Phyllobacterium zundukense: one gene and its partners. The protein of the gene in region 2 interacts with the protein of the main gene of each other region in a pairwise test. Links are inferred from orthologs where the notes say so. Each region holds a gene or a part of one and is shown on either strand. Other genes may lie near its edges. The genes, in order: BLM14_RS16960, BLM14_RS19645 and BLM14_RS08575.

What was found.
Region 1: the proteins of BLM14_RS19645 (region 2) and BLM14_RS16960 interact in binary tests that used the Escherichia coli proteins (3 or more experiments, as listed by UniProt). The link is inferred for Phyllobacterium zundukense from one-to-one orthologs.
Region 3: the proteins of BLM14_RS19645 (region 2) and BLM14_RS08575 interact in binary tests that used the Escherichia coli proteins (3 or more experiments, as listed by UniProt). The link is inferred for Phyllobacterium zundukense from one-to-one orthologs.

What each region holds. Positions count from the first base shown.
Region 1 is NZ_CP017940.1:3,384,222-3,392,226, forward strand. The notes cover bases 1-3,408. They hold BLM14_RS16960 ([protein-PII] uridylyltransferase), read left to right. Parts: upstream 1-394; coding sequence 395-3,208; downstream 3,209-3,408. Other genes in these bases: mutS (DNA mismatch repair protein MutS), read left to right, coding at 1-302; murJ (murein biosynthesis integral membrane protein MurJ), read left to right, coding at 3,210-3,408. Outside these bases: more of murJ, read left to right, coding at 3,409-4,799; BLM14_RS16970 (VOC family protein), read left to right, coding at 4,796-5,182; trpS (tryptophan--tRNA ligase), read left to right, coding at 5,291-6,370; BLM14_RS16980 (universal stress protein), read left to right, coding at 6,425-6,913; BLM14_RS16985 (NifU family protein), read left to right, coding at 7,014-7,592; BLM14_RS16990 (ATP-binding cassette domain-containing protein), read right to left, coding at 7,648-8,005.
Region 2 is NZ_CP017940.1:3,927,599-3,934,865, forward strand. Bases 151-2,820 are described here. They hold BLM14_RS19645 (P-II family nitrogen regulator), read left to right. Parts: upstream 151-1,151; coding sequence 1,152-1,490; downstream 1,491-2,820. Other genes in these bases: tesB (acyl-CoA thioesterase II), read left to right, coding at 151-896; BLM14_RS19650 (ammonium transporter), read left to right, coding at 1,517-2,820. In the rest of the region: more of tesB, read left to right, coding at 27-150; more of BLM14_RS19650, read left to right, coding at 2,821-2,950; BLM14_RS19655 (DNA translocase FtsK), read left to right, coding at 3,185-5,818; BLM14_RS19660 (outer membrane lipoprotein carrier protein LolA), read left to right, coding at 6,009-6,680; BLM14_RS19665 (exodeoxyribonuclease III), read left to right, coding at 6,781-7,267. UniProt on the Escherichia coli protein: Involved in the regulation of nitrogen metabolism. Regulates the activity of its targets by protein-protein interaction in response to the nitrogen status of the cell.
Region 3 is NZ_CP017940.1:1,731,981-1,739,576, reverse strand. Bases 3,546-6,544 are described here. They hold BLM14_RS08575 (two-component system sensor histidine kinase NtrB), read right to left. Parts: upstream 5,623-6,544; coding sequence 4,468-5,622; downstream 3,546-4,467. Other genes in these bases: dusB (tRNA dihydrouridine synthase DusB), read right to left, coding at 5,622-6,544; ntrC (nitrogen regulation protein NR(I)), read right to left, coding at 3,546-4,465. In the rest of the region: BLM14_RS30970 (hypothetical protein), read left to right, coding at 1-555; BLM14_RS08595 (GGDEF domain-containing protein), read left to right, coding at 732-1,520; BLM14_RS08590 (DUF1993 domain-containing protein), read left to right, coding at 1,746-2,255; BLM14_RS08585 (YfbU family protein), read right to left, coding at 2,325-2,798; more of ntrC, read right to left, coding at 3,005-3,545; more of dusB, read right to left, coding at 6,545-6,617; BLM14_RS08565 (bifunctional 2-C-methyl-D-erythritol 4-phosphate cytidylyltransferase/2-C-methyl-D-erythritol 2,4-cyclodiphosphate synthase), read left to right, coding at 6,822-7,596.

The DNA of each region.
Region 1 (8,005 bases), 540 kb from region 2 along the record:
ACCGGTCCTATGGTGTGCAGGTCGCCCGCCTCGCCGGGTTACCCGAGGCAGTGGTCAACCGTGCCCGCGACGTTCTGCACCAGCTCGAAGCGGGGGAGACTTCCGGCAAGGCGGACAAGCTGATCGACGATCTTCCGCTATTCTCGGTCGAGGTGAAACGTCAGCCGCCAAAGCCAGTTCAAGGCAAAGATAGCGCTCTGTTTTCCGCCCTTTCCATGGTCAATCCGGACGAGATGACGCCGCGCGAAGCGCTGGATACGCTCTACCGATTGAAAGGCCTGGCCACAAACCCGACATCTTGAATGCCACGAGAAACGCTCACTTCAAATGTAATCGTTTCGTTTGAAGTAAATTCGCGCTATAGCGTGCGGCCATCATTCGTAAAGTCGTGTTCATGAGCGCCTCAGACCTGAAACTGGAACAGATACTCAACCCGGCCAAACTTCATCGTCAGTTTGAAGATCTGGTCAAATCCGCGAAGAAACAAGGCGCAGCTTCCGTCGATCGCAACAGTGTATTGCAGTTGGTGAAAGAAACGCTGAGCGCGGGCCGCAAGACTGCGGAAGAAATGCTGATGAAGGACGCAGGTGGTACACTCTGCTCTATCCGGCTTTCCTGGCTTATGGACCAGGTTATTTCGGCCCTCTACGACTTCGCCATCACCCACGTCTACCCCGCGGTAAATCCCTCCACAGCGGAACGCATGACTATTATCGCCGTTGGCGGATACGGGCGTGGTGGCTTGGCACCTGGATCGGATATCGATCTGTTGTTTCTGCTGCCTTACAAGCAGACACCCTGGGGCGAACAGGTCGTCGAGTATATTCTCTACATGCTTTGGGATGCGGGGCTCAAAGTCGGTCACGCCACGCGAAACCTTGACGAGTCCATCCGCCTTTCGCTGTCCGATATGACCATCCGGACCACGATCCTTGAAGCACGGTATCTTTGCGGTAATGAAGAGCTCTTCACCAGACTGGTGCAACGCTTCGACGAGGAAGTCGTCAAGGGAACCGGCCCACAGTTCATCGAGGCCAAGCTCGCCGAACGCGATGCACGCAACCGCAAGGCGGGCGCAACACGCTATCTGGTTGAACCCAATGTCAAGGAAGGCAAGGGCGGCCAGCGCGATCTGCATACGCTGTTCTGGATCGCCAAATATTATTACCGCGTAAAGACGAGCGACGAGCTGGTAACACTTGGCGTCCTATCCCCTGCTGAACACAAGATTTTCCGTAAGGCGGAAGATCTTCTATGGGCAGTGCGCTGCCACATGCATTTCCTGACCGGCAAGGCCGAGGAGCGACTTTCTTTCGATATCCAGAGCGAGATTGCCCGGCGGCTCGGCTACACAGCGCATCCCGGCCAGCGCGATGTCGAGCGATTCATGAAGCACTACTTCCTCGTCGCCAAGGAAGTCGGGGACCTCACCCGCATCATCTGCGCGGCGCTGGAAGAGGAACAGGCCAAGCATGTTCCGGGCTTCAACCGGATTTTTCTTACCTTCTCACGGCGCAAGCGCAAACTTGCTGGCACAAGCGACTTCGTTGTCGACAATCACCGCATCACCATCGCCAATGACGGTGTTTTCCATAAGGATCCCGTCAATCTGATCCGCCTGTTTCATCTGGCCGACGAGCACGGGCTGGAATTTCACCCGGATGCCATGCAACTGGTGACGCGATCACTTTCATTGATCAAGACCGACTTGCGGGAAAATCCCGAGGCAAACCGGCTCTTCCTTGAAATCCTCACCTCGGAGCGCAATCCCGAACTCATCCTGCGACGCATGAACGAATCCGGCGTTCTCGGCAAGTTCATTCCCGACTTCGGCAAGGTCGTCGCGATGATGCAGTTCAATATGTATCATCACTATACTGTCGATGAGCATCTGTTGCGTTGTATCGCGGTGATGTCGGAAATCGATCACGGCGATCTCGGGCAGGAACACCCCCTCGCCAACCAGATCATGCCCGGCCTGAAGAAGGACCGTAAACTCCTCTACGTGGCCTTGCTGCTGCATGATATAGCCAAGGGCCGTCCGGAAGATCATTCCATCGTTGGTGCCCGCATCGCGAGGCGCGTTGGCCCGCGCCTTGGCCTGTCGAAAACCGATACGGAAACCGTTGCCTGGCTCGTCGAACAGCATTTGACTATGAGTATGGTGGCACAGTCGCGTGATCTCAACGACCGCAAGACGATCGAGGATTTCGCCGAGATCGTGCAGACCCTCGACCGGATGAAGCTGCTGCTGGTTCTCACGATTTGCGACATCAAGGCCGTTGGACCGGGCGTGTGGAATGGCTGGAAGGGCCAGTTGTTGCGCAATCTCTTCTATGAGACGGAATTGATGCTGACCGGTGGCTTTTCGGAAGTCTCGCGCAAGGAGCGCACCGACCATGCTCGCGCGCAACTCGACCATGCGCTCTCGTCCTGGCCTCAGGTCGAGCGCCAATCCTATCTGGCACTGCATTATCAAAACTACCTTTTGACTGTCAGCCTCGATGACCAGATTCGCCACGCCAACTTCGTACGCGAGTCCGACTCAAGCGAAAAAACCCTTGCAACCATGGTCAAAACTCATGATTTCGAGGGCGTAACGGAAATTACCGTTCTATCGCCCGATCATCCGCGTCTGCTTTCCATCATCGCTGGCGCCTGTGCTGCAGCCGGTGCGAATATTGTCGATGCGCAGATATTCACGACCAGTGATGGACGCGCGCTCGATACGATCCTCATCAGTCGCGAATTTCCGACGGATGATGACGAACGGCGCCGTGCAATGCGGGTTGGCCGCCTGATCGAGGACGTACTGTCCGGGAAGTCTTACCTACCGGAAATGCTGGCCGCCCGTACCAAACCGAAACGCGCCGTCAAGGCGTTCCGGATCACACCGCGCGTCGAAATCAACAATACGCTTTCGAACAAATTCACCGTCATCGAAGTGGAGGGGCTGGACCGCCCCGGCCTCCTTTCGGAAATTACCGGTGTGATTTCCGATCTATCGCTTGATATCGCCTCGGCGCATGTCACGACCTTCGGTGAAAAGGTCATCGACGTGTTCTACGTCACCGACCTCGTCGGCCATCAGATCACCAACGCGACAAGACAGAACCGCATCCGCAAGAAACTGCTCGCTATCTTTGGTGAAGGCGACATCACAACCGCGCAGCCACAACGGCAAAATATCCTCATGTCGGCAGAGTAGAATGAGTCTGGTCAAGAAATTCGCGACTGTAGCGTCCGGCACGCTGATGAGCCGCGTCTTCGGCTTCACCCGAGAGATGCTGATGGCCAGCGCACTGGGTACAGGTCCGGTAGCAGATGCTTTCAATGCGGCTTTCCGCTTTCCCAACACCTTCCGGCGGCTCTTTGCGGAAGGGGCATTCAACGCAGCCTTTGTACCCTTGTTTGCGAAGGAAATCGAAGCCAATGGTCTCGAGGGTGCACGGCGCTTTTCCGAAGAGGTCTTTGGTGTCCTCTTTACAGTGCTCCTCAGCCTGACGATCCTGATGGAACTGTCGATGCCGCTGATCGTGCGCTTCGTCATCGCACCCGGTTTCGTCGAGGATGCGATGAAGTTCGACAATACTGTGTCGATGGCCATCATCATGTTCCCTTATCTCGCCTGCATGTCGCTTGCAGCGATGATGAGCGGGATGCTGAATTCCCTGCACCGCTATTTCGCTGCGGCGATTGCGCCGGTCTTTCTGAACGTGATCCTGATTGGCGTGCTGGGCTATGCCTGGCTGAAGGGCCAGGATGGAAGGCAAGTGGGCTATGCTCTGTCCTGGGGTGTAATGGTCTCGGGTGTGGTTCAGCTTGCTATTGTCTGGTTCGCGGTACGCAATGCCGGCATCTCCATCGGGTTCCGGTTGCCGCACCTGACCGCCAATGTCAAACGTCTGCTGGTGCTTGCCCTGCCGGCCGCCGTCACCGGTGGCATCACCCAGATCAATCTGCTCATCAATACGAATATTGCCTCGGCCAAGTCGGGTGCCATCTCGTCCCTCGCCTATGCCGACCGGATCTATCAGCTGCCTCTCGGTGTGGTCGGCATCGCGGTCGCAACCGTTCTCCTGCCAGAATTAGCCCGTGCCTTGCGCTCCGGTAATCTGAAGGAGGCGGGCAGCCTGCAGAACCGATCGGTGGAGTTCACCTTGTTCCTGACGCTACCCGCTGCGGCTGCGTTGCTGGTCATGTCGGAGCCCATCGTTCGCATGCTCTACGAACGCGGTAATTTCTCTACCGCGTCGACACACACCGTCGGCAATATTCTTGCGATTTACGGGCTTGGCCTTCCGGCTTTCGTGTTGATCAAGGCGTTTCTGCCCGGCTTCTTCGCGCGCGAGGATACGCGCACGCCGATGATCTTCGCCGCTATTGCAGTGGTTGTGAATGTTACTTTAGCCCTCACCCTATTCCCGATCCTGGCGGAGACGGGTATTGCAACCGCCGAAGTCGTCGCCGGATGGACCAACGCGCTTTTGCTTTTCGCAACGCTTGTTTGGCGTGGCCATTGGGGCCGCGACATCCCGCTTCTTACACGTATTCCGCGTCTGTTCGTTTCCGCCGGCCTCATGGGGCTTGCGCTCTATTACGCAATTGTGTGGATGGGTCCCGCACTTGCACCGCATGCGCCGCTGTATACGCAGGCTGTCGCAGTAATGTCGCTGGTCGTCCTGTCTATGATACTCTATTTCGCGCTTGCCTTCGGTACGGGCGGCGCCAGTTTCAGCATGATACGCCGCAATGTGAAACGCAGGGCAAAAACGCCGCCGGAGGATACTGCACCATGAGCCGGCACGTTGGCCTGATCACGGTCGTTGTTCGCGACTATGACGAGGCGCTTGCCTGGTATACGAACGTGCTCGGCTTTTCCCTTGTCATTGATACGCCACTCTCCGATACCAAGCGTTGGGTGGTCATCGCATCCGAAAATAATGGCGCCCGGCTGCTTCTTGCCAAGGCGGATGGATCGGCGCAGGAAGCGAGCATCGGCAACCAGACCGGTGGTCGCGTCGCATTTTTTCTGTATAGCGACGATTTTACGGATGATCACGCCAAGATGGTCCGAGCCGGGGTGCGTTTCCTCGAAGAACCGCGTCACGAAGCGTATGGAAGTGTAGCGGTGTTCGAAGACCTCTATGGCAATAAATGGGATCTGCTGGAACTCAAATAGGGCTTGGCGTCGATAAGGCTTGAATACAGCGCGCCCCTCTGCCAAAACCGCGACTTCATTGCTATCGGCGCCCGCAAGGCCCGATCCCCGAACGATCAAGGACAGTTCATGAGCACGTTTGAACCGCTCGTCTTTTCCGGTGTCCAGCCAACCGGCAATTTGCATCTCGGCAATTACCTGGGTGCAATCCGCCGTTGGGTTGCGCTGCAGGAAAGCAATAATTGCATTTACTGTGTTGTCGACCAGCATGCGATCACTCAGGCTCTTTCCGTCTGGGGTGGCCCTGCGGAACTGATGCGGAACACGCGGGAAGTCACGGCCGCCTTCCTTGCCTCTGGTATCGATGCAAAGAAGCATATTGTCTTCAATCAGAGCCGCGTTCACCAGCATGCCGAACTTGCCTGGATCTTTAATTGCGTTGCCCGCATGGGTTGGTTGAATCGCATGACCCAGTTCAAGGACAAGGCCGGCAAGGACCGTGAAAACGCATCTGTTGGCCTCTTTACCTATCCCAACCTGATGGCTGCCGACATTCTCGCCTACCGTGCCACCCATGTGCCTGTCGGTGAAGACCAGAAGCAGCACCTGGAGTTGACGCGCGACATCGCCCAGAAATTCAATACGGATTTTTCGGACCGCATTGCGGAACTTGGCCTCGGCGTCGAGACGCAATCCGGCGACGAAACGATTGCCAGCTTTTTTCCGCTAACGGAGCCAGTCATCGGCGGTCCCGCCGCACGCGTCATGAGCCTGCGCGACGGCACCAAGAAAATGTCGAAATCCGACCCTTCCGATCTGTCCCGCATTAATCTTATCGATGACGCGGATACGATTTCGAAGAAGATCCGCAAGGCAAAGACCGATTCGGAACCATTGCCATCCGATGTTGAAGGTTTGAAGGAACGCCCGGAAGCGGACAATCTCGTCGGAATCTATGCCGCGCTGATTGATAGCGACAAGGAAAGTGTCATCCGCGATTTCGGCGGACAGCAGTTCTCCGTCTTCAAGCCAGCTCTCGCCGACCTTGCGGTGGAAAAGCTTTCGCCGATCGCTGCGGAGATGCGTCGCATTTCGGCCGATTCCGGCTTTGTCGATTCGATTCTGAAAGATGGCGGCGAACGCGCAAGCGTTCTTGCCGAGAAGACGTTGCGCAATGTCCGTGATATTATGGGCTTTCTGCAGGACTAGGCAGCAGCCGGGGCAGGTCTTGCGAACGATCAGTGCATAGGGCAGGTTGGGCATATGGTATCAAAACGTCTGAGCCGCGAGGCGGGTCACCGCCGCAAATTTCTGGCCGTCATCGACGAGACGCCGGAGTGTGAACGAGCGGTTGCCTATGCCTCACGCCGGGCCAAGACCACTGGCGGCGTGCTTTTGCTGCTGTTCGTCATCGATTCAGCTGATTTTCAGGCGTTTTTGGGCGTCGAACAGATCATGCGTGCTGAAGCCGAGGAGCGGGCCAATTCTACGCTCAGCAAGTTCGCCGCCAGTGTACGCGAAACGATCGGGATCGAGTCGGAACTTGTCGTGCGCGAGGGCGTAACATCCGAACAGATCCAGAAATTGATCGAAGAAGACCAGGACATCGCCATTCTCGTTCTGGCTGCCGGTTCCGGCAAGGAAGGCCCCGGCCCTCTTGTACAGTCACTTGCTGGGCGCGAATCCTTTTCCATTCCGGTGACAGTCGTACCCTATAACCTCTCCGATGAAGATATCGACGCGATTACATGATTGCTTCGCCGAAACGTGATACAATCTTGACTTGAAGAGTTGGGTTTAAAGGCCTATATCCCCCTTTGAATGGTTCTAAACTAGACACGCGAGATCCGCCATGTTTATCCAAACTGAAGCAACGCCTAATCCGGCGACCTTGAAATTCCTGCCTGGAAAGGTGGTGCTTGAGGAAGGAACTGCTGATTTTCGCGACGCGGCAAGTGCCGGTGAAGCTTCACCGCTTGCTGGCAAGATTTTTGCTGTTCCCGGCGTTACCGGCGTGTTTTTCGGTTATGACTTCGTCACAGTTACCAAGACCGAAGGCCCGGAGTGGCAGCATCTGAAACCCGCCATCCTCGGCGCGATCATGGAACATTTCATGTCCGGCGTTCCGGTCATGGCGAATGCATCCCAGGTTGCCGACACCGCACAGCGCGAGACAGATGGCGAGTTTTTCGATAGCGCCGATACCGAAATCGTCGATACGATCAAGGAATTGCTTGAAACCCGGGTACGCCCGGCCGTCGCTCAGGACGGCGGCGACATCACATTCCGCGGCTATGAAAACGGCACTGTTTTCCTGCACATGAAGGGCGCTTGCTCGGGCTGCCCGTCATCCACGGCAACCCTGAAGCACGGGATCCAGAATCTCCTGAAGCATTTCGTTCCGGAAGTTCAGCAGGTCGAATCGATCTGATTTTCCCAGCATCATCCAATAAAAAGGCCGCTAGAAGCGGCCTTTTTATTAAGTTTTAGTTCACGGCGCCGGGTCCCGGTATCGCTCCGGGCGGGCATTTGCCGAGAATGATCATGCCGAGCACTTCATCCTCGTTGACATCGCCGACCTTGGCGGTGCCGACAACCTGACCGTTCTTCATCACCGCCACGCGGTCGGCAAGATGGAAGACGTCATGAATGTCGTGGCTGATGAGGAAGATGCCGATTCCTTCGCTTTTCAGCTGCTTGATCAGTTCGCCAACCTGCGCCGTTTCCTGTGGTCCGAGCGCGGCGGTGGGCTCGTCCATGATCAGGATGCGTGCGTTGAAGAGGATCGCGCGGGCAATGGCTACCGACTGGCGCTGACCGCCGGAGAGTGCCTTGACCGGGTCT
Region 2 (7,267 bases):
AACGCGCGAAACAGGAGATGCCGATCATGTCTGACGCCATGAAAGAGCTTTTGTCCATACTCGACCTTGAGACGCTTGAACACAACCTGTTTCGAGGTCGCAGCCCGCAGGTCGGCTGGCAGCGCGTCTTCGGCGGGCAGGTGATCGGCCAGGCGCTGGTGGCGGCGCAGCGCACCGTCGATCCACTCCGGCATGTGCATTCGCTCCACGGCTATTTCATGCGTGCCGGCGACCCGAAAGTGCCGATCATCTATGAGGTGGATCGCATCCGCGATGGCTCCAGCTTTACCACACGGCGCGTCGTCGGCATCCAGCACGGCCATGCGATTTTTTCGCTCGAAGCCTCGTTCCAGATCGAGGAGGCGGGGCTCGAGCACCAGAAGCCGCGGCCGCTCGACCTCACTCCGCCGGAACAGCTGATCAGCGACAAGGATCTGAAGGAACAGTATCTGCAGAATGCTCCGGCCAATATTCGCCGTTACTGGGAGCAGGACCGGCCGATCGAGCTGAAGCCGCTGTCGCTCACCCATTATTTCTCCCGCGAGAAGCTGCCGCCGGAGCAGAATGTCTGGATCAGGGCCACCGGTCCAGTGCCGGAGGATCGCGCCGTGCAGGCCGCCGTCCTTGCCTATCTCTCGGATATGACCTTGCTCGACACCTCGCTCTATGCTCACGGCCGGTCGATCTTCGACCGTGATCTGCAGGTGGCTAGCCTCGACCATGCCATGTGGTTTCACCGGCCCTGCCGTTTCGATGACTGGCTGCTTTATACGGCAGACAGTCCGAGTACATCCGGTGCGCGTGGGTTCAACCGTGGTGCAATCTATAGCCGTGACGGTACATTGATTGCATCGACCGCGCAGGAAGGCCTAATTCGTGTGCATCCTGTGGAATGAACCTTAACCATTTGTTCACAATTGCCTACTTTTTAGGCATGTTGCTGAAAAATGCGTAATCATGCTGCATGCGGTTAAAAATATCTAATTATAATCAATAGCTTAGCATTCAGTTTCGAGTCTGGCACGGAACTTGAATACTCCTGACCAGTCACCAACGGCCACAGTCGGCTTGAGGCGATGGGTACAACGCGGGTTGCTGCCCTTCAGGTAATTCCACCTGAGGGGTGCCGCGCAAGCGCAGGGGTATAGTCAATGAAAATTGTGATGGCCATCATCAAGCCGTTCAAGCTGGACGAAGTGCGTGAAGCACTCACCGCTGTCGGCATCCAGGGCCTGACCGTCACCGAGGTGAAGGGTTATGGCCGCCAGAAGGGGCACACCGAGATTTATCGCGGCGCCGAATATGCGGTGAGCTTTCTTCCCAAACTGAAAGTGGAAGTAGCTGTCGCGTCCGAGCTCGTCGACACCGCCGTTGAAGCCATCACGACAGCCGCCAAGACCGGCCAGATCGGTGACGGAAAGATTTTCGTTCTCAGCATCGAGCAGGCCGTCCGTATCCGTACGGGCGAGACCGACACCGACGCGCTGTAAGTTATTTGGGGTCTAAGGAGATAATAATGAAAATTCCAACCAGTCTGACATCCGCGGCGCGCAGCACCCTTCTGGGTTCGCTGGCGTTGACCGCATTCGGTTCACTGGCTGCGTTCGCTCAGGAAGCCGCACCAGCTGCAGCCGAAGCCGCCGCCGCGGCGCCAGCCTTCACAGTAGATAAGGGCGACACCACCTGGATGATGCTATCCACGGTGCTTGTGCTGTTGATGACCATCCCGGGCCTCGCCCTGTTTTACGGCGGACTTGTTCGCTCCAAGAACATGCTTTCTGTTCTCATGCAGGTCTTCACCATTACAGCCCTCGTGATGCTGATCTGGGTATTTTATGGATACAGCCTTGCATTCACCCCTGGCAACGCGTTCTTCGGCGGGTTGTCAAAGGCGTTTCTTGCCGGCGTCGACGTAACGACGCTGTCCGAAACCTTCACAAAAGGCGTGGCCATCCCTGAACTGGTCTTCGTTGTCTTCCAGATGACCTTCGCTTGTATCACCCCGGCACTTATCATCGGAGCGTTCGCCGAGCGCGTTAAGTTCTCCGCAGTTGTTCTGTTTGTCATTCTGTGGGTTACGTTCGTCTATTTCCCGATCGCCCATATGGTCTGGTTCTGGGGCGGTCCAAGCGCATACTCGGATCCGTCGGGCCTGATCTTCAGCTTCGGCGCAATCGATTTCGCAGGTGGCACAGTCGTTCACATCAATGCCGGTATCGCCGGTCTTGTTGGCGCACTGATGGTCGGAAAGCGTGTCGGCTACAAGAAAGACATCATGGCGCCACACTCCATGACAATGACCATGATCGGCGCATCGTTGCTGTGGGTCGGCTGGTTTGGTTTTAACGCAGGTTCGAACCTCGAAGCAAATGCCTATGCAGTACTCGCCATGGTCAATACCTTCTTGGCGACCGCTGCCGCCACGGTGGTCTGGATCCTGCTTGAATCCTTCCTGCGCGGCAAAGCATCCATGCTTGGTGCTGCCTCGGGTGCAGTCGCTGGTCTGGTTGCCGTCACGCCGGCTGCCGGGTTTGCTGGCCCGATGGGCGCCATTGTACTCGGCGCGGTCGTGACCTTCGTCTGCTACTTCTTTGTCGCGGTTGTGAAGAACAAGTTCGACTATGATGACAGCCTCGACGTTTTCGGCATTCACTGCGTTGGCGGCATCATCGGTGCTCTCGGCACAGGTATCCTCGTCAATCCGGCACTGGGTGGCGCTGGCATCGTCGACTACTCGACGGCCGACTTCGCGGCCGGTTACGCAGGAACTGCAACCCAGCTTTGGGCGCAGTTCAAGGGCGTGGCGGTTACGCTTCTGTGGTCCGGCATCGGCAGCGCGATCCTTTACAAGATCGTCGACCTGATCGTCGGGCTGCGTGCGACCCCCGAATCCGAGCGTGAAGGTCTGGATCTCACCTCGCACGGTGAAGCTGCCTACCACGCCTCATAAACTGTACGTGATGACAATGACGATGGGCCCGGTTTTCCGGGCCCATTTTGTTTTGGGGCGCTGATTACCTCCCACAACGGGAGAGATAATCGGCATCGACTTTTACCGCTTGCTAATTCCTGCCCGACCACCCTCCATGGTTAATGGCCCCTTAACCATCCGCGTCTTAACGTAGGAATCAAATCTGCGGCACCGTCACAGCCGTCAATATGCGTTCACGTGGGACCGGATTTCATGCGTCAAGGATACTCAGCGTCTTATGCCATTGAAGACGAGCGGCACGGGTTGACCGGCATCTTCCGCAGGCAGATTCACATCCTTTGGGGGCTGGCGCTGTTTTGCTTTATTGCCTTTGCCATCGGCAGCCTGGCAACCTGGAATGTCACTGACCCGAGTTTCAGCCATGCCACCTCCAATCCGGTGCGCAATGCGCTCGGATATCCCGGTGCGGTCTTCTCCGATCTTGGTATGCAGTTCTTCGGACTTTCGATGCTTGTCGCGCTTATGCCGGCGCTTTTCTGGGGCGGGCTGTTTTTGACCGGACGGGGTGTGGACCGCATGCCAAGTCGCATGATGGCCTGGTTCGGGGCGTCGCTCATGGCAGCAGCGATGGCCGGTTGTTTTGCGGTTCCTGAGAGCTGGCCGATGCCGATCGGCCTCGGCGGCGTCTTCGGCGATATGGTTTTGAAGATTCCAGCGATCTTTATTGGCACATTTCCCCGCGGCGGCCTTGCGATGATCCTTGTCGCCATTCTGGCCATCCCGACCCTCTGGGTCTTCGCTTTTGCCAGTGGCATTACCTATCGTGACAACGAACCGGCTATGCCCAAAAAATCCACGCGTCATGTGGCGGAAGAAGATGATTATGATGATGAGGAAGACGAGGATGAGGGCGGCGGTCTGCTTGCCCTTGGTGCTCTCACCCATTGGTTCCTGAGCACGAAGGCACTGATCCGTCGCATTTCCGGGCATGGTGCGGGTCTCTACAACGGAGCACGCCGTATCGGTGCCCGCCGTCACGAGGACGATTTTCTCGATGATATCCCGGTTTCGCGCCAGAAAGCAGCATCCACAGGCGCACGCCGGGAACCTGGATTCTATGACGAAGCGCCGCGGATCGAGGCACCATCTATCGACATCGGGAATGACTTCGATGCCCGGTCTGATCGTTTTGATCCGGTCGCGTTCAGCGATGAGGAGGACGACATCGACGATTGGGCACCGCAGGCCGCACCCGCAAGGCCAACCGCGATGCCGAACAAGCCGGTTGCCGCCCGCATAGATACGCCGGCACCAGCGCCAAGGGCTGGAGCGCGCATCCAGCGCGAAGCCCAGGCCTCATTGATTAAATCTGATGCGTTTGAAATGCCGTCGCTGCACTTCCTCAGTGAACCGAAGAATGTCGTCCGCAATCCATCTCTCTCCAAAGAGGCGCTTGAGCAGAATGCGCGGCTTCTGGAAGGCGTGCTCGAAGATTTCGGCGTGCGCGGCGAAATCATCCATGTTCGTCCGGGTCCCGTCGTCACACTTTACGAACTGGAGCCTGCACCCGGCATCAAGTCTTCGCGGGTCATCACGCTCGCCGACGATATTGCCCGCTCGATGAGCGCCATAGCCGCGCGTGTCGCCGTTGTGCCTGGACGCAACGCTATCGGCATCGAACTGCCGAACCAGACGCGCGAGATGGTCTATTTGCGCGAGCTTCTGGCAAGCCGCGACTTCGAGCAGACGAAGACCAAACTGGCTCTTGCCCTTGGCAAGACCATCAATGGCGAAGCGGTTATCGCCGATCTGGCAAAAATGCCGCATCTGCTCGTCGCCGGTACCACCGGTTCGGGTAAGTCCGTTGCCATCAACACCATGATCCTGTCGCTGCTTTACCGGATGACGCCGGAACAGTGCCGTTTGATCATGATCGATCCGAAAATGCTGGAACTGTCGATCTATGACGGCATTCCGCATCTGCTGACCCCGGTCGTCACCGATCCGAAGAAGGCCGTGGTGGCGCTGAAGTGGACGGTCAAGGAGATGGAAGACCGTTACCGCAAGATGTCGAAAGTCGGCGTGCGCAATATCGACGGCTTCAATCAGCGGGTCGAGCAAGCGCACAAGAAGGGCGAGCGCATCGCTCGCACGGTGCAGACCGGTTTCGACCGCGCGACGGGCGAAGCGGTTTACGAGACCGAAGAACTCGACCTGAAACCGATGCCCTATATCGTCGTCATCATCGACGAAATGGCCGACCTGATGATGGTTGCCGGCAAGGACATCGAAGGCGCGGTGCAGCGGCTGGCGCAGATGGCGCGTGCTGCCGGTATCCATGTGATCATGGCGACGCAGCGCCCGTCGGTTGACGTAATCACGGGTACGATCAAGGCAAACTTCCCGACCCGTATCTCGTTCCAGGTCACATCGAAGATCGATTCACGAACCATTCTTGGCGAGCAGGGCGGCGAACAGCTGCTCGGCATGGGCGATATGCTCTACATGGCTGGCGGCGGCCGTATCCAGCGTGTGCATGGACCATTCGTGGGCGATGACGAGGTGGAAAAGATCGTCCAGCATCTGAAACTGCAGGGCGTTCCGGAATATCTCGATTCAATCACCGAAGAGGACGATGAGGATGAGGGCGGCGGTCCTGCCGGAACCTCGAATCTGGAAGATTCCGACGACCCCTACGATCAGGCGGTTGCAGTTGTGCTTCGCGACAAGAAGGCCTCTACCAGCTACATCCAGCGCCGGCTTGGCATCGGTTATAACCGCGCCGCCTCCATCATCGAGCGCATGGAGCAGGAGGGACTCGTCGGCCCTGCCAATCATGCGGGCAAGCGCGAAATTCTGGTACCGACAGAGGATGATGAGTTTTGATAACGGTGCCGTAACGTAACGATTTTTCGGTACGTTATGGTATCATCGGAATCCAAGCATTACATAACGTTGAAATAACGCAGTTACGTAACGACTTTGAGGAACAAGAAACGGGGTTCTGCCGTTTCTTAGCCATACTGAAGCCTAACTGGTTGTTTAAACGCTAGACATGACGACAGGAGAAACGACCATGACACAGACAAAAGCACCGGTGCGTACAGTTGGCTCGCTTGCCAGGGCTTCTGCGGTCGCGTCCATGATCGGCATGGGATTACTGCTCGGCGGCACAGCCGCTTTGACAACCCCGGCTTTTGCCCAGGCAGCGCCTGCCGGCGTGAGTGCGGCGCAGGAGATTGCCAACAAATTCTCGAGCGTCAAAACGCTGACTGGCGACTTCGTCCAATTCGGTCCGCGCGGCGAACAGACGGAAGGCACGTTTTATATCGAACGGCCGGGCAAGATCCGGTTCAACTACAACAAGCCATCGCCGATACGTGTCATTTCCGACGGAGATTCGGTGGTGATCAACAATCGCAAGCTCGACACGTGGGATCTCTATCCCCTGTCGAAAACACCGCTGAAATTGCTCCTCAGCGATCAGATCAATCTTTCCGGCGGCAGGGTCAAGTCGGTCAAGCAGGAGTCGGACATGACGACGATCGTGCTTGGTGACAAGTCGGTCTTTGGTAATTCGACGATCACGATGATGTTCGATCCGAAGTCCTATGATCTGCGGCAATGGACGATTACCGATGCTCAGGGCCTCGATACGACGGTGATGATCACCAATGTCCGCACGGGTGTGCGATTTGCTGCGGACATGTTCAAGATCGACTACACCCGCATCGCAATGAAGAAATAACCGTCCGCGCATCTGTGGATGATAGCTCTTTCGGTTTTCATTCTGATGAACTTCGAATAGTCTCGCGGCAACCTCTTACAATCCGCGAGCCCAGCTTCCCATGCCTTTTTCCGTTGCTACCTGGAACATCAATTCGGTGCGCCTGCGCTTGCCGCTGGTTCTGCAATTCCTGGCGGACTACCAGCCGGACGTGCTCTGCCTGCAGGAGACGAAATGTCCGGACGATCTCTTTCCGCGTGAAGCGTTCCACATGGCGGGCTACGAGCATATCGAGATCAGCGGCCAGAAAGGCTATCACGGCGTTGCAACGCTCTCGCGCCGACCCTTGACGGAACCGGCCAGGGTCGGCTTTTGCGATATCGCGGATTGCCGGCATCTGAGTACGGTGGTTGCCACCGGATCGAAGCGCCTGCGCATCCATAATTTCTACGTGCCGGCCGGTGGCGATGAGCCGGACCCGGAGATCAACCCGAAATTCAAGCACAAGCTCGGCTTCCTCGATGAGATGAAGGCCATGAACGCCGTCTGCGGCGATGGGCATGCTTCCCTGCTGGTCGGCGATCTCAATATCGCGCCGCTCGAAACCG
Region 3 (7,596 bases), 2.2 Mb from region 2 along the record:
GTCCCCGACCCCAACGATCCTCTCATATTCCGCCGTTCCGATCCCCGACAACCGGGCTCAGTTATCCGTCCTGGACTAATGTATACGGATGGGGGGTCCATCCCCAAAATCGCCCAAGTATTCAAAGGATTGTCCCCTTGGGGATACGCACCGGCATACATGATCCATGACTGGATCTTTACAGCGCGTCACTGCATCGTCGACGGTGAAAACAACCCGCGCTTCGACCAGGTACGGGATGTAACATTCGACGATTCATCCGAAATTCTGGGCGAAGCAATTCGGGGATTGGTAGAGGCGGAACGCGTACAGCCGAACGATGTTGCGGGAGGTGCGATCACGACAGCGGTTGGCAGTGTTATCGCCAAGGGACTTTGGGATAAACGCGGCGCTTGCAAAGATTTGATCGTTAAACCCAAGGACGTAGCAGCGGCCGAAGCAGCAATCCCAGGTTCATCCCGACTAATTGCCAGGCGCAGTTTCCGCCTGCCCCCAGAAACACCGCCCGTTCCTGTGCAACGCCGGGCAAAAATCATCACGCGAGTCACATTCTGAGTAGTTCAGCCAAGCGTTGGCCTACAAAAGCTTGGATTTGCTTGGTTGGGACACTGCTTTAGCCAATCAAAGTACACCAACTCAATAACAGTTAAAATTTACAATATTCGCAAAGAGCTTTCTTCATGGCTTTCCGGTGTATTGTTATCCCGGTAACAATACACTCGGCGGACGCAATGACGACCTACGATTTCTGGACAGCCAAGTTTGGCGATTATGCCCCGATGCAACAAATCACGATCATGGTCGGCATGGCAGTCGTTGCATCGAACGCCCTGGCAACGGGCTTCTTCCTAGTCATCGGTCTCGATCAGATCGCGACTGTCTTGGTTGCCACAACGCTCATCGTCGTGATTGTAAGCGTTCCGCTTGGCGCGTTCCTCATCGGCCTCAATTTCCGGTTGAAACAGGCGGCGATACAGCTCGATGTGGCATCCCGCAAGGACGGCCTTACTGGCCTTGGCAACCGCAACGAATTCTACCTGCAGGCGCAGCGGCAAATCGTATTGTGCGACCCTGAGAAGAGCGCTGATGCAGTTCTCTACATCGACGCCGATCATTTCAAGTCAATCAACGATCGCTACGGACACGCGGTTGGAGACAGTGTACTCCAGGAAATAGGCAGCCTTATTCGTTTCACTATCGGCGAGTGGGATTTCGCCGCTCGGTTTGGCGGCGAGGAGTTCGCTATTTTCCTCAGCAACGCCGATCTTGGGAAAGCCGATTGGCTGTCACATAAAATTCTTACCGGCGTTCGGGATATTTCGAAACATCTGCTAATCGCTGATCTCGACGTGACGGTGAGTGTCGGGATATCGATCCACGAACCGGGGCAATCACTGGAAGCAGCGCTGATTGCAGCGGACAAATGTCTTTATGCCGCCAAAAGCCAGGGGCGCAACCGCATTGTGCACGCAGACAGCAACCTGACAGTCTTGCATGAGCCCCAAATTCGAATGATCTGAATAATGGGCCGACACGCCAGGCTTGCTGAAAAGTCCCAACCACAAAACGCCAAACTCACTAGTCAGTTCAGACAAATATCCGATGAACCGAACACGCTGCCCTTGAAAAAGCGTGGCGGCGGCGTATTTGCGAGTAGCGCTGATGAATGTTGGAATATCATTCCTGATCTGCCTCATTCGGACCACGAACTTTGCAAATCCGCCAATGCTTTAAGGAGCACAACCATGTCCCTCTCCATGCACAAAATATCAGTCCCGGCATTTGTTCGCGGCTTCTCGGTTCTTTCATCGTTGGTAGACAAGGCAGAGGCATTCGGAGCGGAGAAGAAAATCAATCCCGCAGTGCTCTTCAATGCGCGCCTTGCGCCGGATATGCTGCCATTTTCAGGTCAGATCCAGCGTGCGAGCGATACGTCGAAGGCTACGATCGGCCGCCTTACAACGATCGAAGTGCCGAAATTTCCCGATGAGGAGGCCAGCTTTTCCGAACTGCGCGAGCGCATTGCCAAGACCGTCGCATTTCTGGAAAGTGTGGATCCGTCGGCACTCAATGGCAGTGACGACAAGGAGGTCACGTTGAGCTCCGGCGGTCTGAAAGTCACATTGAGTGGTGCGGAATACATTTTGAAATTCGCCCTGCCGAACTTCTACTTCCACGCCACGACAGCTCAAAATATCCTGCGACACAATGGCGTTCAGGTCGGTAAACTCGATTACCTCGGCAAGCTGGGCTGATTTTCATCAATATTGTGACCGTGGCGCGGTAAGTGCAGCCACGGTCAATGATGCAATGTTACGGAGAAGCTAGGCGACCAGATGTTCGATCTGATCAGCAGACAGCTCGCGCTTTCTTCCGATTTCGTCCCACCGCTTCAGCATCGTGCGATATCTTTCCAGCTGAAGCTCCGGTCGATTGTCTGCGCTCTTTGAGATTTCCTGCGGAAATTTAAGTATCTTGCTCAGAAAATCAGCATAGGAAAAATGCCCGCTTGATTGAGTTGGTCCAAAGCCGACGAATTTCGTCTTGTCAGCAATGTTGTTGCTTATACCATTGCTGGAAGCCTTGATTGCCCGGAACAGCAGAAGAATGTCGGCGACTTCCTGAGCCGCCTCCTCGCTCACGGTAGTGTTGGAAATTCCAAGGTCTTCGTAGAGGCTTTCCAACCCCTTTTCCACGACTTCCTGGTGACGTTCGTAGAGACTGGACTTCTCTGGATCAAGCTTCTTCAAGATTTCGTATTGGTTAAACAATACTAAACGTTCCGCAAAACTAAACACCATTCACCTCCGTATGATCTGACCGCAATACGACACCCTGCCGTTTGCCTATAATTCACGGGATTTCTGATGATTACTCTGCGCATACTCCTCTTAAGAAGCCGATATTCCACTCGTTACAATTTTATCATTTATGGATATTGAACAAGAACGCCAAGGCGACAGACGTTGCTTAACAATTCCCTAATGGATCGACGAGAACCGCGCTATCGGTCGCTCTTGGTGTTTTTGTAGATATTGACACCCAGTTCGCGAATTTTCTTACGCAGTGTATTGCGGTTGAGCCCGAGCAATTCAGCCGCCTTGATCTGATTTCCGTGCGTAGCCGTGAGACAGGAAAGTATCAAAGGATACTCAACATCCTCAAGTACGCGCTGATAAAGGCCCGCCGGTGGCAGGTCGTCCCCATAAGACAGGAAGTAGCGCTGCATGTTGAGTTCGACAGCTTGGGCAATGGTGATATCTTCGTTCGCCATAGCATTCGAGGAGGGCTCGCTTGGCCGCAGATCGGCTTTCAGTTCGGCTTCGATGACTTCCGCGTTGATCTCCTCCTGCGGATAAAGCGCGGCCAGGCGCCGGACGAGATTTTCAAGCTCGCGCACATTGCCGGCCCATGGATAGCGCCGCATGAGATCAAGGCCGTCGGCCGTGATGCGCTTTTCAGGCAGTCCATCCTTCGCCGCCATCTTGAAGAAGTGCCGGACGAGATCAGGGATATCCTCGCCGCGCTCGCGCAATGGCGGCAAACGCAGCGGCACCACATTGAGGCGGTAATAGAGATCTTCGCGAAACAGCCCCTGATTGATCAGGGTACGCAGATCCTTGTTGGTCGCGGCGACGATGCGCACGTCGGTCTTGATCGGCGTACGGCCGCCAACGGTCATGTATTCGCCCTGCTGCAGCACGCGCAGGAGCCGGGTCTGCGCCTCCATCGGCATGTCGCCGATCTCATCGAGGAACAGCGTACCGCCGTCTGCCTGTTCAAAGCGACCGCTCGACCGGTTCTGGGCGCCGGTGAAGGCGCCGCGCTCGTGGCCAAACAGCTCGGATTCGATCAGATCGCGTGGGATTGCGGCCATGTTGATGGCGACGAACGGTCCCTTGCGCCGCCGTCCATATTCATGCAGCGCCCGTGCGACGAGTTCCTTGCCTGTACCGGATTCACCGGAGATCATGACCGTCAGGTCTGTCTGCATCATGCGGGCAAGAACACGATAGATGTCCTGCATTGCGGGTGAACGCCCCACGAGCGGCATCGTGTCCGGTTGTTCGTCGGCAGCCCACTTTTCGGGCTTTTTCTTGGGCTCCGACAGTGCACGGCCAACGATGCTGACGAGTTCTGTCAGGTCGAACGGCTTGGGCAAATATTCATAGGCGCCTGCTTCCGACGCGCGGATGGCGGTCATGAAGGTGTTCTGCGCACTCATGACGATGACAGGAAGGTCGGGGCGTGATTTCTTGATGCGTGGCAAAAGATCGAAGGCATTTTCGTCAGGCATCACCACATCGGTGATTACCAGATCGCCATCGCCCGCCGATATCCAGCGCCACAAAGTGGCTGCATTGGAAGTGATCCGGACGTCATAGCCAGCACGGGAAAGCGCCTGATTGAGAACTGTTCTGATTGCCGCGTCGTCATCCGCGACGAGAATGCTGCCCAAACTCATGATCAGGATCCCGCTTTCTTGGAGTATGGATTTTCGTCCGCATGGTCGTCATCAAGCGGACCGCTCTGCCAGGCAGGCATGAGAATTCTGAACGTCGTCTTCCGCGGCACGGAATCGCATTCGATGACGCCGCCATGGTCACCGACAATTTTGGCAACGAGCGCAAGACCAAGCCCTGAACCATTGGGCTTTGTCGTCACGAAGGGATCGAACAGGTGGGGCATGATATCGGGCGATACGCCAGCGCCCGTATCCTGGACCGTAAACTCAAGCGGCAGAGAGACGCGATTGCGCATACCCGGAACCGAAAGGCGGATGCCTGGCCGGAATGCTGTCGAGAGCGTGATTTCGCCCGATTCATTCGCGCCGATCGACTCGGCCGCGTTCTTCACGAGATTGAGGAAAATCTGAACAAGTTGATCGCGATTGGCGAAGACATAGGGTAGAGACGGATCGTAATCCTCATGGAATTTGATATGGCTGGCAAAGCCATTCTTGGCGATGGCTTTGACGTGATCGAGGACCACGTGGATATTTACTGCTTCGCGCTCAATGGGGCGTTCGTCCGAGAAAACTTCCATTCGATCGACGAGCGACACGATCCGGTCAGTCTCATCGGTGATCAGCCGTGTCAGGGCGCGGTCATCGTCGTTCAGGCCGGTCTCAAGCAATTGTGCAGCGCCGCGAATGCCGGACAGCGGGTTCTTGATCTCATGAGCCAGCATGGATGCAAGACCAGTCACGGAACGTGCCGCACCACGATGCGTCATTTGGCGGTCGAGCTTTTCGGCCATGGACCGTTCCTTGAACAGGATAACGATCGAACCGGGTGACTCGCTTACCGGCGTCACGTAGAGATCGACAATACGGTCCTGACCAAGTCGCGGCGACGAGACGTCGACACGGTACTCGTTTACTGGAGACGGGCTTTCACGCACCTGTTTGACAAGTGCGAGCAGCGGGCTGCCGAACGGCAGGAGCATATCGAGCGTGTTGCGGCTCAAAATGCTGGCACTGGACCGGAAAAACGCTTCGGCGTCGGCATTGGCGTAGGAAATATAACCTGCGTCATCGAGCATGATCACCGGATGTCGGATGGAGTTCAGGACGATGCCTGCCAACCGGTCTTCCAGCACGAATTTGTCTGACGCTGTCATTACGCTACCTTTTTCATTTCATCGGCATTCGGTCGAGACAGCGCAGCGTGGAGACGCCTTGCCACCTGACGCGGATTCGTTTCCGTCATGATCGAACCCCGCTCGGCAGGACTGATACCGACACCATGCATTTCCAGATACCAGCCGAGGTGCTTGCGGGCATGACGAATGCCGGTGGGCTCGCCATAATGCACAAGCATGGCTTCGTAGTGCGCGACCGCATAGTCGGCGATCATGTCACTGGCATCCTGCCCGACTCCGTCGACGATAGTTCCCGGCAACCAGGGCTGACCGTAGGAGCCACGCCCGACCATCAAGGCATCGGCGCCCGACGCTTCGAGAATCGAAACCGCATCCTGCCGGTTCAACACATCGCCATTGGCGACAAGTGGAATCGAGACCACATTCTTGACAGCCCGAATGGCGTTCCAATCGGCCTTGCCTTCGTAGAACTGGCAGCGGGTCCGGCCGTGAACCGTGACCATCTGCACACCTGCCTGCTCTGCCCGGGCAGCAAGTTCAGGCGCGTTGATTGTGTCATCATCCCAGCCAAGCCGCATTTTCAGTGTCACCGGAACGCTGACAGCTCCGATCGTCGCCTCGATCAGCATCAGGGCATGATCGAGGTCGCGCATCAGCGCCGAACCGGACAGGCCGCCGGTCACCTTCTTGGCTGGACAACCCATGTTGATATCGATGATATGTGCGCCCTCGCCTTCGGCAATGCGCGCAGCTTCCGCCATCCACCTGGCTTCACGTCCTGCAATCTGCACGACATGCGTGCCAAGCCCATCGCCTTTCAGACGCAACAGATTTCCGCGTTCACGCGTACAGAGCTCGGCGCTGGCAACCATTTCGGAGACGACCATTCCAGCACCGGCCTGCCAAGCCAATTGGCGAAATGGCAGGTCGGAAACACCCGACATAGGCGCCAGAAATACGCGGTTGCGCAAAAGCACACCGCCTACTTCCAATGGTTCCTTCAGTTCGATCACGCTTGGTCTGCCTGTTTCGTATGCAATTTTACAATAGCCTATCCTTTAGACAGGATCGTGCCTCTTCGCAAGGCAAAGAGCGTCGTTCCCTGACCGGATTTCGACCTCCTTTCGACTCAAACCTCTGGTCTTTCGGCTTGGCAAAGGGTAACGCAGTTCGACATCACGGAGAGAAGCGTGCCGGTTAAGACTGATGACAAGAAAATGCGGGTAGCCGCCGTCATTGTGGCGGCTGGGCGCGGAGAGCGCGCGGGCCAAAGCGTTGAAGGACCAAAGCAATACCGCAAGATTGGCGGAGAGGCCGTTTTGGCGCACACGCTTCGTGCGTTCCTCGATTGTCCGCTGGTCGATCGTGTCGTCGTTGTCATCCATAAGGAAGACGAGGCACTGTTTGCCCAAGCCACCGGAGACTTTGCCGCTAGCATTACTTCGGTAACAGGCGGACCGACCCGCCAGGAATCAACCCGCCTCGGACTTCTGGCGCTCAAGGACATGATGCCTGACCACGTGCTGATTCACGATGGCGTGCGTCCCTTCATTTCGGCTGACCTTCTGGAGCGGGTCATTTTCAATCTGACACCGCACATTGGCGTCCTGCCGGTTCTTGCTGTCTCGGATACGTTGAAGGCGGCGGGGAATGATGCAATGGTCAGCGCGACAGTGCCGCGCGCCGGCCTCTATGCTGCACAGACGCCGCAAGCCTTCCCCTATTTGCCGATCCTCACTGCGCACGACGCGGCGTTCGCCGCCGGTCGCTCCGATTTCACCGACGATTCGGCTATTGCCGAATGGCATGGCTTACCGGTGCGGATCGTCGAAGGATCGGCCGATAACACGAAATTGACCTGGGCAAAGGATATCGATATGGCCGATGATCGTCTGTCACAGAAGCTTTCCGCCTATCCGGATGTGCGCACAGGAAACGGCTATGACGTGCATGCATTCGAGCCGGGCAACGGCGTGATGCTTGCCGGTGTCT